DNA from 2 places in the Klebsiella oxytoca genome. Region 2 is predicted to be linked to the other one. Evidence: predicted binding sites of a transcription regulator. Region 2 holds the regulator's gene; the other holds the start of a gene.
The links. Region 2 encodes Fur, which represses iron uptake genes when iron is present. Its sites were predicted from a motif close to ATAATAATGAGAACNACTATCAA; they were not measured.
Positions count from the first base shown of each region.

Region 1: a site for Fur is predicted at 2,479-2,501, ahead of sodA (superoxide dismutase [Mn]). Genes of this name have one in related genera too.

Region 1 is NZ_CP046115.1:109,942-115,461, forward strand. Features, by position in the region: gene rhaS (HTH-type transcriptional activator RhaS) at 1-321, shown strand, start outside; gene rhaR (HTH-type transcriptional activator RhaR) at 396-1,244, shown strand; gene rhaT (L-rhamnose/proton symporter RhaT) at 1,250-2,284, opposite strand; gene sodA (superoxide dismutase [Mn]) at 2,576-3,196, shown strand; gene yiiM (6-hydroxyaminopurine reductase) at 3,267-3,941, shown strand; gene cpxA (envelope stress sensor histidine kinase CpxA) at 4,231-5,520, opposite strand, start outside.
Region 2 is NZ_CP046115.1:1,690,668-1,696,187, reverse strand. Features, by position in the region: gene seqA (replication initiation negative regulator SeqA) at 1-487, opposite strand, end outside; gene ybfF (esterase) at 672-1,445, shown strand; gene ybfE (LexA regulated protein) at 1,579-1,872, shown strand; gene fldA (flavodoxin FldA) at 2,023-2,553, shown strand; gene fur (ferric iron uptake transcriptional regulator) at 2,845-3,297, shown strand; gene tcuR (tricarballylate utilization LysR family transcriptional regulator TcuR) at 3,429-4,355, shown strand; gene tcuA (FAD-dependent tricarballylate dehydrogenase TcuA) at 4,453-5,520, shown strand, end outside.

The DNA.
Region 1 (5,520 bases), 1.6 Mb from region 2:
CTGAATCATTTGATGGCCTGGCTGGAAGACCATTTTGCAGAAGATATCTGCTGGGAAGAGGTGGCGGCGCGTTTTTCACTCTCTCTGCGTACCCTGCATCGTCAGTTAAAGCAGCAAACCGGGCTGACGCCGCAGCGTTATCTGAACCGGGTGCGGTTGATGAAGGCGCGTCATCTGCTGCGTCATAGCGATGACAGCGTGACGGATATCGCTTATCGCTGTGGATTCGGCGACAGTAACCACTTTTCGACGCTTTTTCGCCGCGAATTCGACTGGTCTCCGCGCGATATTCGCCAGGGGCGCGACGCCATTCTTCAGTAACGCGAGAGCAGTCAACGTATTCGTTGGCATAAACGAGAATAATAATATGCTTATTCGCGTCCGGAGTTGTCGTCGTGGCAGGTCAGCTGATTCTTCGCAAAGATGAATTTTTTGCCTCCCCCACCCAAGCGGTGGCGGTGGCGGATCGCTATCCGCAAAACGTCTTCGCCGAGCATACCCATGAGTTTTGTGAGCTGGTGCTGGTGTGGCGGGGCAACGGCCTGCATGTCCTTAACGATCGTCCGTGGCGTATTACCCGCGGCGACCTGTTTTATATCCGCGCGGAAGATAAACACTCCTACGCTTCGGTGAACGATCTCGTCCTGCAAAATGTCATTTATTGCCCGGACCGGCTGCGGCTCAACTTTGACTGGTCGGCGCATATTCCTGGCCTGTTCGGTACGCCGTGGGCTCCACACTGGCGCATTGGCAGCAGCGGAATGGCGCAGGTCAGACAGGTGATTACCCAGCTGGAGCACGAGAGTAGCCGCAGCGATGCGCAGGCCAATAGCATGGCCGAACTGCTGTTTGCTCAGCTGGTGCTTATTCTTCAGCGCTATCGTTACGCCACCGATAATCTGGCGGCAACCCAAAGCGAAGCGCTGCTTGATAAGCTGCTCACCGAGCTGGCGGGTAGCCTCAATCGCCCCTTCTTTCTCGACCGTTTTTGCGAGCGCGAAGGGTGCAGCGAACGCGCGCTGCGCCAGCAGTTTCGTCAGCAGACGGGCATGACCATCAACCACTACCTGCGCCAGCTGCGCATCTGCCACGCGCAGTATCTGCTGCAGCATACCGAACGGCTGATTGGCGAGGTGGCGATGCAGTGCGGGTTTGAAGACAGCAACTACTTTTCGGTGGTGTTTAACCGCGAGATAGGTATGACGCCGGGGCAGTGGCGGCAGCGCAGTCGCACCGCCGCCTGATCGCGCTAATTCGCCATTCCCAGGCCGACAATATTGGCGGCTATGATAATCACCACGCAGCCAAGGCTCAGCACGCCAACCGGACGACGACCGGCGTTGTTCCACTCTTTGAGGATCAGCCCCACCAGGCCGCCGCACAGCACATAGAAGCTCATATGCAGCATCCAGCTCATGTAGTCGTACTGCGCTGGAATACTGGCGTGTCCCCAGGCGTAGAAGAAGAACTGGAGATACCACATCAGGCCGCCGAGGGCGGAGAGCAGGATATTGCTGATGATGAGCGGTTTTGCCAGCGAGAAGTCGGCTTTTATCGACAGATCTTTCACTTTTGCCAGACGGATAAAGCAGAAGCCGAGGTTAACCAGCGCGCCGCCGCCCATGATCACCACATAGCTTGGCAGCGCGGTGTAAAGCGGGTCGACGCCGAGCGCGGCGGCGGCTTCATGCATCGGCTTGGCCGCGTTCATGGCGAACGACATACCGGCTGAGAAGATGCCGCACATCACCGCCAGAAGCAGCCCTTTTTTCAGGTTGAAGTCTTCAGCTTTGATGCCCATTTTGCGCTCTTTCAGCTGGCCTGCGCGGGTGACAATACCGACGCCAATCACCGCAACCAGCACGCCGAGCAGCGTCATCCGGCCGCCTTTAGTGTTAATCAATACATCAAACTGACCGTTGAGAATGGGCGTCATCAGGGTACCGACAATCAGCGTAATACCAATGGCGATGCCGATCCCCATCGACATACCGAGATAGCGCATCGTCAGGCCATAGTTAATATTACCGATACCCCACATGGCGCCGAACAGGAAGACGGGCAGAAGCGTGGAGGCGTCAAAAGAGCCGTAATAGGACCAGAAGTCGGGCAGCAGCATGGCGCTGATGGCCCAGGGGAGAATCAGCCAGGAGACGATCCCGCCAATAGACCACATCGTTTCCCAGGACCAATGTTTAACTTTCTTGAACGGGGCATAGAAACAGGCTGCACTGGCCGCACCTATCAAATGCCAAAAAATACCCATCGTAATCGCGTGATTCATTGATTTTATCCTCATCTATTTTTTATCGGATAAATCTTCTTCCGACCCGATGAGTGTAAAAATCGGTCAGTTTTTCCGCCTTTAAGCTGTTGCCACCAGAAGCTCAATCCTGGCAACCAAAAACTTAATTAGTTGTTCTGTATCACAAAATCACATCTATAACCCCATGTTATAACCTTATTAAAAATACGGCATTGATAAGCGTTTTCAATATCATTTAATTAACTATAATGAACCAACTGCTTACGCGGCATTAACACTTTCCGCCGCTCGACAATAATGGAGATGATTATGAGTTATACACTGCCTGCCCTGCCGTACGCTTATGACGCCCTGGAACCGCATTTTGACAAGCAGACGATGGAAATCCATCACACTAAACACCACCAGACCTACGTTAATAACGCTAACGCTGCGCTGGAAAGCCTGCCCGAATTCGCAAACCTGTCCGCAGAAGAACTGATCGCTAAACTGGATCAGCTGCCGGCAGACAAAAAAACCGTACTGCGTAACAACGCGGGCGGTCACGCTAACCACAGCCTGTTCTGGAAAGGCCTGAAAACCGGTACCACTCTGCAGGGCGACCTGAAAGCGGCTATCGAGCGCGATTTCGGTTCCGTTGACAACTTCAAAGCGGAATTTGAAAAAGCGGCTGCCACCCGTTTCGGCTCCGGCTGGGCGTGGCTGGTGCTGAAAGGCGACAAGCTGGCTGTCGTTTCTACCGCTAACCAGGACTCCCCGCTGATGGGCGAAGCTATCTCCGGCGCTTCCGGCTTCCCGATCCTGGGCCTGGACGTGTGGGAACACGCCTACTACCTGAAATTCCAGAACCGTCGCCCGGACTACATTAAAGCGTTCTGGGACGTGGTGAACTGGGACGAAGCTGCAGCGCGTTTTGCCGCCAAAAAATAAGGTTGCATTGTGCTGAGCGAGAAGCGAGTCTGATGACTCGCTTTTTTTATATCCTGGCAAAGGAGCAACGATGCACTATCCGGTGAACGTCTTTGTGGGCAAGGTAAGGGATTACGACGGCAGTCGTCCAAGCGCTATCGGTAAAATTCAGGTTGATGGTGAGTTAACCCTCGGCGAATTGGGGCTGGAGGGTGATGAGCAGGCCGAGAAGAAAATTCACGGCGGCCCGGATCGCGCCTTGTGTCACTATCCCCGTGAACACTACGCCCATTGGGCTCTTGAACTTCCTCAACAGGCGGATCTTTTCTGCGCCCCGGCGTTTGGCGAGAATCTCTCAACCGAAGGGCTGACGGAAAAAAACGTCTATATCGGCGATATCTACCGCTGGGGAGAGGCGCTGATTCAGGTGACGCAACCCCGTTCGCCGTGCTTCAAGCTCAACTATCACTTTGCCGTCAGCGATATGGCGCAGCTTATGCAGAATAGCGGTAAAACCGGCTGGCTGTATCGGGTGGTGGCGGGCGGACAGGTGTCCGGCGATGCGCCGCTGGAGCTGCTCTCCCGCCTGAGCGATGTAAGCGTCCACGAGGCCGGGGCGATTGCGTGGCTGATGCCGTTTGATGATGAGCAGTATCACCGCCTGCTGTCGGCCGCGGGGCTGTCGGTGAGCTGGAGCCGTACCATGCAGAAACGGCGCCTTAGCGGGAAAATCGAAGATAATTCGCGGAGATTGTGGGGCAAATGATTCCCCGGATGGCGTCGCGTAGCGCCTTATCCAGGCTACCCGATTGCAAGTGGCGGTAGCCCCGTAGCCCGGCTGAGCGCAGCGCGAGTCGGGAGATTTCCCGGATGGCGTCGCGTAGCGACTTATCCGGGCTACCCGATTGCAGGCGGCGGTAGACCCGTAGCCCGGCTGAGCACAGCGCGAGCCGGGAGATTCCCCGGATGGCGTCGCGTAGCGACTTATCCGGGCTGCCCGACTGCAGGCGGCTGTGAACCCGTAGCCCGGCCCGGCAAAGCGCGGGCCGGGGGGATCAGGTACGCTTGTACAGCGGTAGCCAGATGGTTAAGCGTAAACCGCCCAGCGGGCTGTCGTCGGCTTTAACCCAACCGCCATGCTGTTGAACCGCTGCTTCGACAATCGCCAGCCCCAGGCCGGTACCACCAGACTCGCGGTCGCGCGCTTCATCGGTACGGTAGAACGGACGGAAAATCTGCTCGCGATCCTCCGGACTCACGCCTGGACCGTCATCGTCAACGTTAACCGTGATTCCGTCTTTATCCACCGAGAAGCTAACGGCAATTTTTGTATGCGAGTAGCGCAGTGCGTTACGCACAATATTCTCCAGCGCGCTTTCCAGCGCATTGGGGTTGCCGTATAGCGGCCAGGGTCCTGGCGGATACTCCACGGTGAACGATTTACCCACCTGCTCGGCTTCAAAGGCGGCGTTATCCAGTACCTCGCCCCACAGCTGGTTGGCTTTCACCGTTTCGCTGACCAGCGCGGTTTTTGCCTGATTGCGCGACATCACCAGCAGATCGTTAATCATGCTATCCAGCCGGTGCGCTTCCATCTCAATTCGCTCCAGCTCTTTGCTTTCCCCGCTGCGGCGGCGCAGCAACGCGGTGCCTAACTGCAGGCGGGTAAGCGGCGTGCGCAGCTCGTGAGAGATATCGGACAACAGACGATGCTGGCTGGACATCATGCGTTCCAGCGCGGTCACCATCTGGTTAAAACTGGTCCCGGCGGCTAAAAACTCCTGAGGACCGGATTCCAGTTCAGGATGCTGGCGCAGGTTGCCCTGGGCGACTTCATCAGCGGCATTTTTCAGTTTACGCGCCGGTTTTGCCAGGCTCCACGCCAGCCAGAGCAGCAGCGGGGCGCTGACCAACATCGTGACGATCAGCAGCAATAACGGACGGTCGAAGAGCAGATTGATAAAGTCCGATTGTGACGTACTGGCAGGGCGAATCAGATAGAGTTGATAGTTATCTTCCCCATCCCTGACGGAAAAGGGGCCGACCATTTCCAGACGACCATAGCGCTTTTTCTGCGGATGGTCGGCGTTATCCGCCTGGCCGATAAAGTTGCGGATAATCTGCATTTCGTTGCGTTCGGCACCGATAACGCGACCTTCGCTGGTGACCAGCAGCAAACGCTGGCCCGGCGGAGCCCACTTATCGATGGCGCGAAACAGACGACGCCACCACATCAGGTCGTTCGGCGGATCGTTCGCCAGCTCGGCCTCGACGTGTTGTTCAATCATGATGCCCTGACGTTGCTCGCTCTCCAGCAGCTCGGTCATCTGGCGCGAGTCCAGCTT
Region 2 (5,520 bases):
GTTCGATCATGCTGCATTTGCGGCCGGTATTGGTATTTGTAATGACCCACCACGGTGTCCCCGGAACCTGCTTAGGCTTCGTCTGATTACCGTTTTTCTGCAGCGTACGCTCATCCTCAGCGAAATATACGCGAGTGCGTCCGTGCAGCGACTCGGTCGCCTCGGCAAACGCTTTGCTGTCTAAGGCGTAGAGGGTTGTCAGAATCAGCATGAAACGGTTTACCGCGCGCTTTTGTTCGGCGTACTCATCGGATAACAGCAGCTCGCGCATCGCACGGACTTTATCTTTCAGAGGATTCGCGGGCTTCACTTCAACGACAGGCGTTGGCGCAGGGGCCGGAGCGGCTTTCGCTACCGGTGCGGCGGTCTGGGAAACGGCGGAAAACTTCAACATGCGCCGTAAAATGTCGGATGCGCTCTCGCCAATATGCTTGGTGTGGCTGGCAATATAGCTATAGAGTTCATCATCAACTTCAATTGTTTTCATCTTAATCCAGTGCGATATCTTTTTCTGAATACAAGTTGTCGGGATTATAGGTACAAATCCCAACCGCGGATAGCGTCAAACCAGGATGGCGGTAAAACTCGGATATCTTCCGGGTCTTGCAGCCGGGTGGCAGAATGTCCAACATAATACCCTAACCCGACGGAGCGAAAAAAAGAACTTTGCCATGAAATTAAATAGCCGAGCGCAATCTGCACAAAATCCGCACAATAATCCCCCTATCGTCCTGGTCCACGGCCTTTTTGGCAGTCTGGATAATCTGGGGATCCTCGCCCGCGATCTGGTCCTTGACCATGATATTTTGCAGGTCGACATGCGAAACCACGGCCTCTCACCGCGCGCGCCGGAGATGACCTATGCCGCGATGGCCCAGGATCTGCTTGATACTCTCAATGAATCACAAATTGAGAGGGCGACCTTTATTGGTCACTCCATGGGAGGTAAGGCCGTGATGGCGCTCAGTGCTCTGGCGCCGGAGCGTATCGCCGGCCTGGTCGCCATTGATATCGCCCCGGTGGATTATCATGTTCGTCGCCATGATGAAATCTTCGCCGCCATCAACGCCGTCACCGACGCGGGTGCCGCCACGCGTCAGCAGGCCGCGGCAGTGATGCGCGAACACCTCAATGAAGAGGGCGTCATTCAGTTTTTGTTGAAATCTTTCGTGGACGGCCAGTGGCGTTTTAACGTGCCGGTGCTGTGGGAACAGTACGCTAATATCGTCGGCTGGCAAACCGTCCCGGCCTGGCCGCATCCGGCGCAGTTTATCCCCGGCGGCAACTCCCCTTACGTCACCGATGAATATCGTGACGCCCTGTTGGCTCAATTTCCCCAGGCGCGCGCGCACGTTATCGCCGGAGCCGGACACTGGGTGCATGCCGAGAAACCGGAAGCCGTTATCCGCGCTATTCGACGTTATTTAGCCACCATCGGCGGGTAACTGCTTAAAATATGCCCGACCGCGCGGCTTAATGCCCGCGGTCGTTGGCGCAGCTCGTCGCCTGATGTATTATGGCGCGCTATCTGCGTCGGCTACTCCCGACAGCTTGTTTCCCCCGAAGTCACTCTGAATCATGGCAAAAGAACAAACGGACCGTACGACATTAGATTTGTTCGCAACTGAGCGTCGGCCGGGCAGACCGAAAACCAATCCGCTTTCGCGCGATGAACAGCTGCGCATCAACAAACGCAACCAGCTTAAACGCGACAAAGTCCGCGGCCTCAAGCGCGTTGAGCTAAAGCTGAATGCCGATGCGGTGGATGCGCTTAACGAGCTGGCGGAAGCCCGTAATATGAACCGCAGCGATCTCATTGAAGAGATGCTGATGAACCAGCTGGCAGCCCTGCGCGACCAGGATAAAGCCTAAAACCCTCAAAAAGTCAGCTTTCATGTAGCAGAGTGTGCAGTTGGGCGTGATTGCTGTTTCCGCGCCTTTCTCTGTTCTGCTATCATTGCCCCTATCTGCGGGCATTACGCCCACTACCACATCATTAAGTTTCAAGAGGTTATTTTACTCATGGCAATCATCGGCATCTTTTTTGGCAGCGACACCGGCAACACCGAAAATATTGCAAAAATGATTCAAAAGCAGCTTGGTAAAGATGTTGCTGATGTTCACGACATTGCCAAAAGCAGCAAAGAGGATCTGGAAGGTCACGATATCCTGCTGCTCGGCATTCCGACCTGGTACTATGGTGAAGCCCAGTGCGATTGGGACGATTTTTTCCCGACCCTGGAAGAGATCGACTTCAATGGCAAACTGGTTGCCCTTTTTGGCTGCGGCGATCAGGAAGACTATGCTGAATACTTCTGTGATGCTCTGGGTACCATTCGCGACATCATCGAACCGCGCGGCGCGACTATCGTTGGCCACTGGCCGACCGCCGGCTACCATTTTGAAGCCTCTAAAGGTCTGGCGGATGACCACCACTTTGTTGGCCTGGCCATCGATGAAGATCGTCAGCCGGAACTGACCAACGAACGCGTGGAAAAATGGGTAAAACAGATTTCTGAAGAGCTGCATCTTGAAGAAATCAAGAATGCCTGAGTCTGAACGGCATAATCATCAGATTTTGCCTAATCTATAGATAAAAGCAATCGAAGTTATAGCTACAAGTTTTTAACTTTTAGTCACATATCTGTACAATGTCCTCTGATTTAACGAGGTCGCGTGAAGCACTTTGTAGCGAGTGCCTCGTTTTTGACAGCATACAAGGCCCGATGCTTGCAGTTTTCATTTCACCATGGCAGTTCTATAATGAGACGCATTACATCGGGTGATTCTCTGTATTACTTCCGCAGATGGAAGTAGATCGTTTAGCAACAGGACAGATTCCGCATGACTGACAACAATACCGCATTAAAGAAGGCTGGCCTGAAAGTGACTCTTCCAAGATTAAAAATCCTGGAAGTCCTTCAGGAACCGGATAACCATCATGTCAGTGCGGAAGACTTATACAAACGCCTGATCGATATGGGCGAAGAGATTGGCCTGGCGACCGTCTATCGCGTACTCAACCAGTTCGACGACGCCGGTATCGTCACCCGTCATAATTTCGAAGGCGGTAAATCCGTTTTTGAACTGACGCAGCAGCATCATCACGATCACCTTATCTGCCTCGACTGCGGCAAAGTGATCGAATTTAGCGATGACTCAATTGAAGCGCGCCAGCGTGAAATTGCCTCCAGGCACGGTATTCGCCTGACTAACCACAGCCTGTACCTTTACGGTCACTGTGCAGAAGGCGACTGCCGCGAAGATGAACATGCTCACGATGCGGCAGAGAAATAATCACCGCAGCGTATAACGTTAAAAGCCAACCTTCAGGTTGGCTTTTTTTTGCTCTGAATATGATCCCCCTCTTCCTCTCGCGCCTCAATACATTTACTGTCAGTGGATCCAGCCTTGTACGGAGAGTCGACATGGAGCTTCGCCAGCTACGCTATTTTGTCCGCATTATCGAAACCGGCAGCATGGGCCGCGCCGCCCTAGATCTGAATATCGGTGTCTCCGCGCTTAGCCAACAAATGGCGCGTCTGGAGAACGAACTTGCTATTCGCCTGCTGCAACGAACATCGCGCGGCGTGATGCCGACCAGCGCTGGCCTTGCCTTTTACTCTCAGGCGCAGCTGGCTCTGCGTCATGCTGATGATGCGGTTCTCGCCGCGCGCGAAGCGCGCCTTTCCGGCCACGTCAGCGTCGGTATGGCCCCAAGCACCGCCTCTGTTCTGGGGGTGCCTTTTATTAACGCGATGCGCGAAAGCTATGCCGATGTCCGCCTGCATTTAGTCGAAAGCCTCTCCGGCAACCTTGAGCGAATGATCAATACCCGTCAGCTTGATTTAGCCATCGTGTTCCAGAAGGAGAAGCTTATGCGCTGGAGCGCCAGACCCATTCTCGAAGAGCGTCTGTTCCTGATAGGTACCCACGAAGTGCTGGCTCCCCTTCCCGACGCGAGCATCTCGCCAGGCCAGCTGGCCGCTATCCCGTTGATTATGCCAAGCCAGGGGCATGGTCTGCGCGGCAGGCTCGAGTCTATCTGCCAGGAACACTCCCTTAACATTGATGTGGTAGCTGAAATCGACGGTCTGGCGCTGCTGATGCGCGCCGTCCGCGACGGACTCGGCGCTACTCTGCAGCCTGGGGCAGCCATTTCTCATCTCGACAACGAGGCGCTGAGAGTGATCGGTGTCGACAATCCGATACTCAGTCGGCCTAATTTTCTCGTCAGTCTCTCTGATGATGAACTGACGCCAGCAGGCCTTGCGGCGCGAGTGATACTGACAAAAGTCATGCGTCAGCTCGTTGAATCAGGCCGCTGGCCGGGCGCCAGTCTTTACGCTCACTAAACCCCCCTTTAGCAATACGCCATAGCGGCTTGCCGGCCTGAGCACCTACATTTCCATTACAAATTTAACAATAAAGCAAACCGTAATGGAGCCAAAAATGGTGGATGTACTGGTGATTGGCGGCGGCAATGCCGCATTATGCGCCGCCTTAACCGCCCGGGAAGCTGGCGCGTCCGTGCTGCTGCTGGAGGCCGCACCGCGGGAATGGCGAGGCGGAAACTCTCAGCACACGCGAAATCTTCGCTGTATGCATGATGCTCCGCAGGATGTTTTAGTCGACAGCTATCCGGAAGAAGAATACTGGCAGGATCTGCTGCGCGTTACCGATGGCAACACCAACGAAACGCTGGCGCGGCTGGTGATCCGCACCTCATCTGAATGCCGCGACTGGATGCGCCAGCATGGCGTTAACTTCCAGCCGCCGCTGTCCGGCGCCCTGCACGTGGCCCGCACTAACGCCTTTTTTATGGGCGGCGGTAAAGCGCTGATAAACGCCTATTACCGCAGCGCAGAACAGTTGGGCGTGCAGATCCGTTACAACACGCCGGTGCAGGCGCTTGAATTACACAACGGCGAATTCGTCGCCGCGCTGGCGGGTGAAGAGAGGATCGCGGCGAAAACCTGCGTCCTCGCCGCGGGCGGGTTTGAATCTAACCGCGAGTGGCTGCGCGAAGCCTGGGGACAGAACGAGCGTGGCGAATGGCCAGCCGATAACTTTCTCATCCGCGGAACCCGCTTCAACCAGGGCGTCCTGCTCAAATTTATGATCGAGGCAGGGGCTGACATCATCGGCGATCCGTCACAGTCACACTGCGTCGCGATTGACGCCCGGGCGCCGCTCTATGATGGCGGCATCTGCACGCGCGTGGACTGCGTGTCGTTGGGTGTGGTTGTCAACCGCGATGCCGAGCGCTTTTATGATGAGGGCGAGGATTTCTGGCCTAAACGCTATGCCATCTGGGGACGGCTGGTCGCCCACCAGCCCGGCCAAATCGGTTACTCGATCATCGACAGCAAAGCGATCGGTCATTTTATGCCGCCCGTTTTTCCCGGAGCCCAGGCCAATACTATCGCCGAACTGGCTCGCCAGCTGGGGCTGGACGCGGAACGACTGTCGCAAACCATCGCCCGCTATAACGCCGCCTGTACGCCCGGCCAGTTCGAT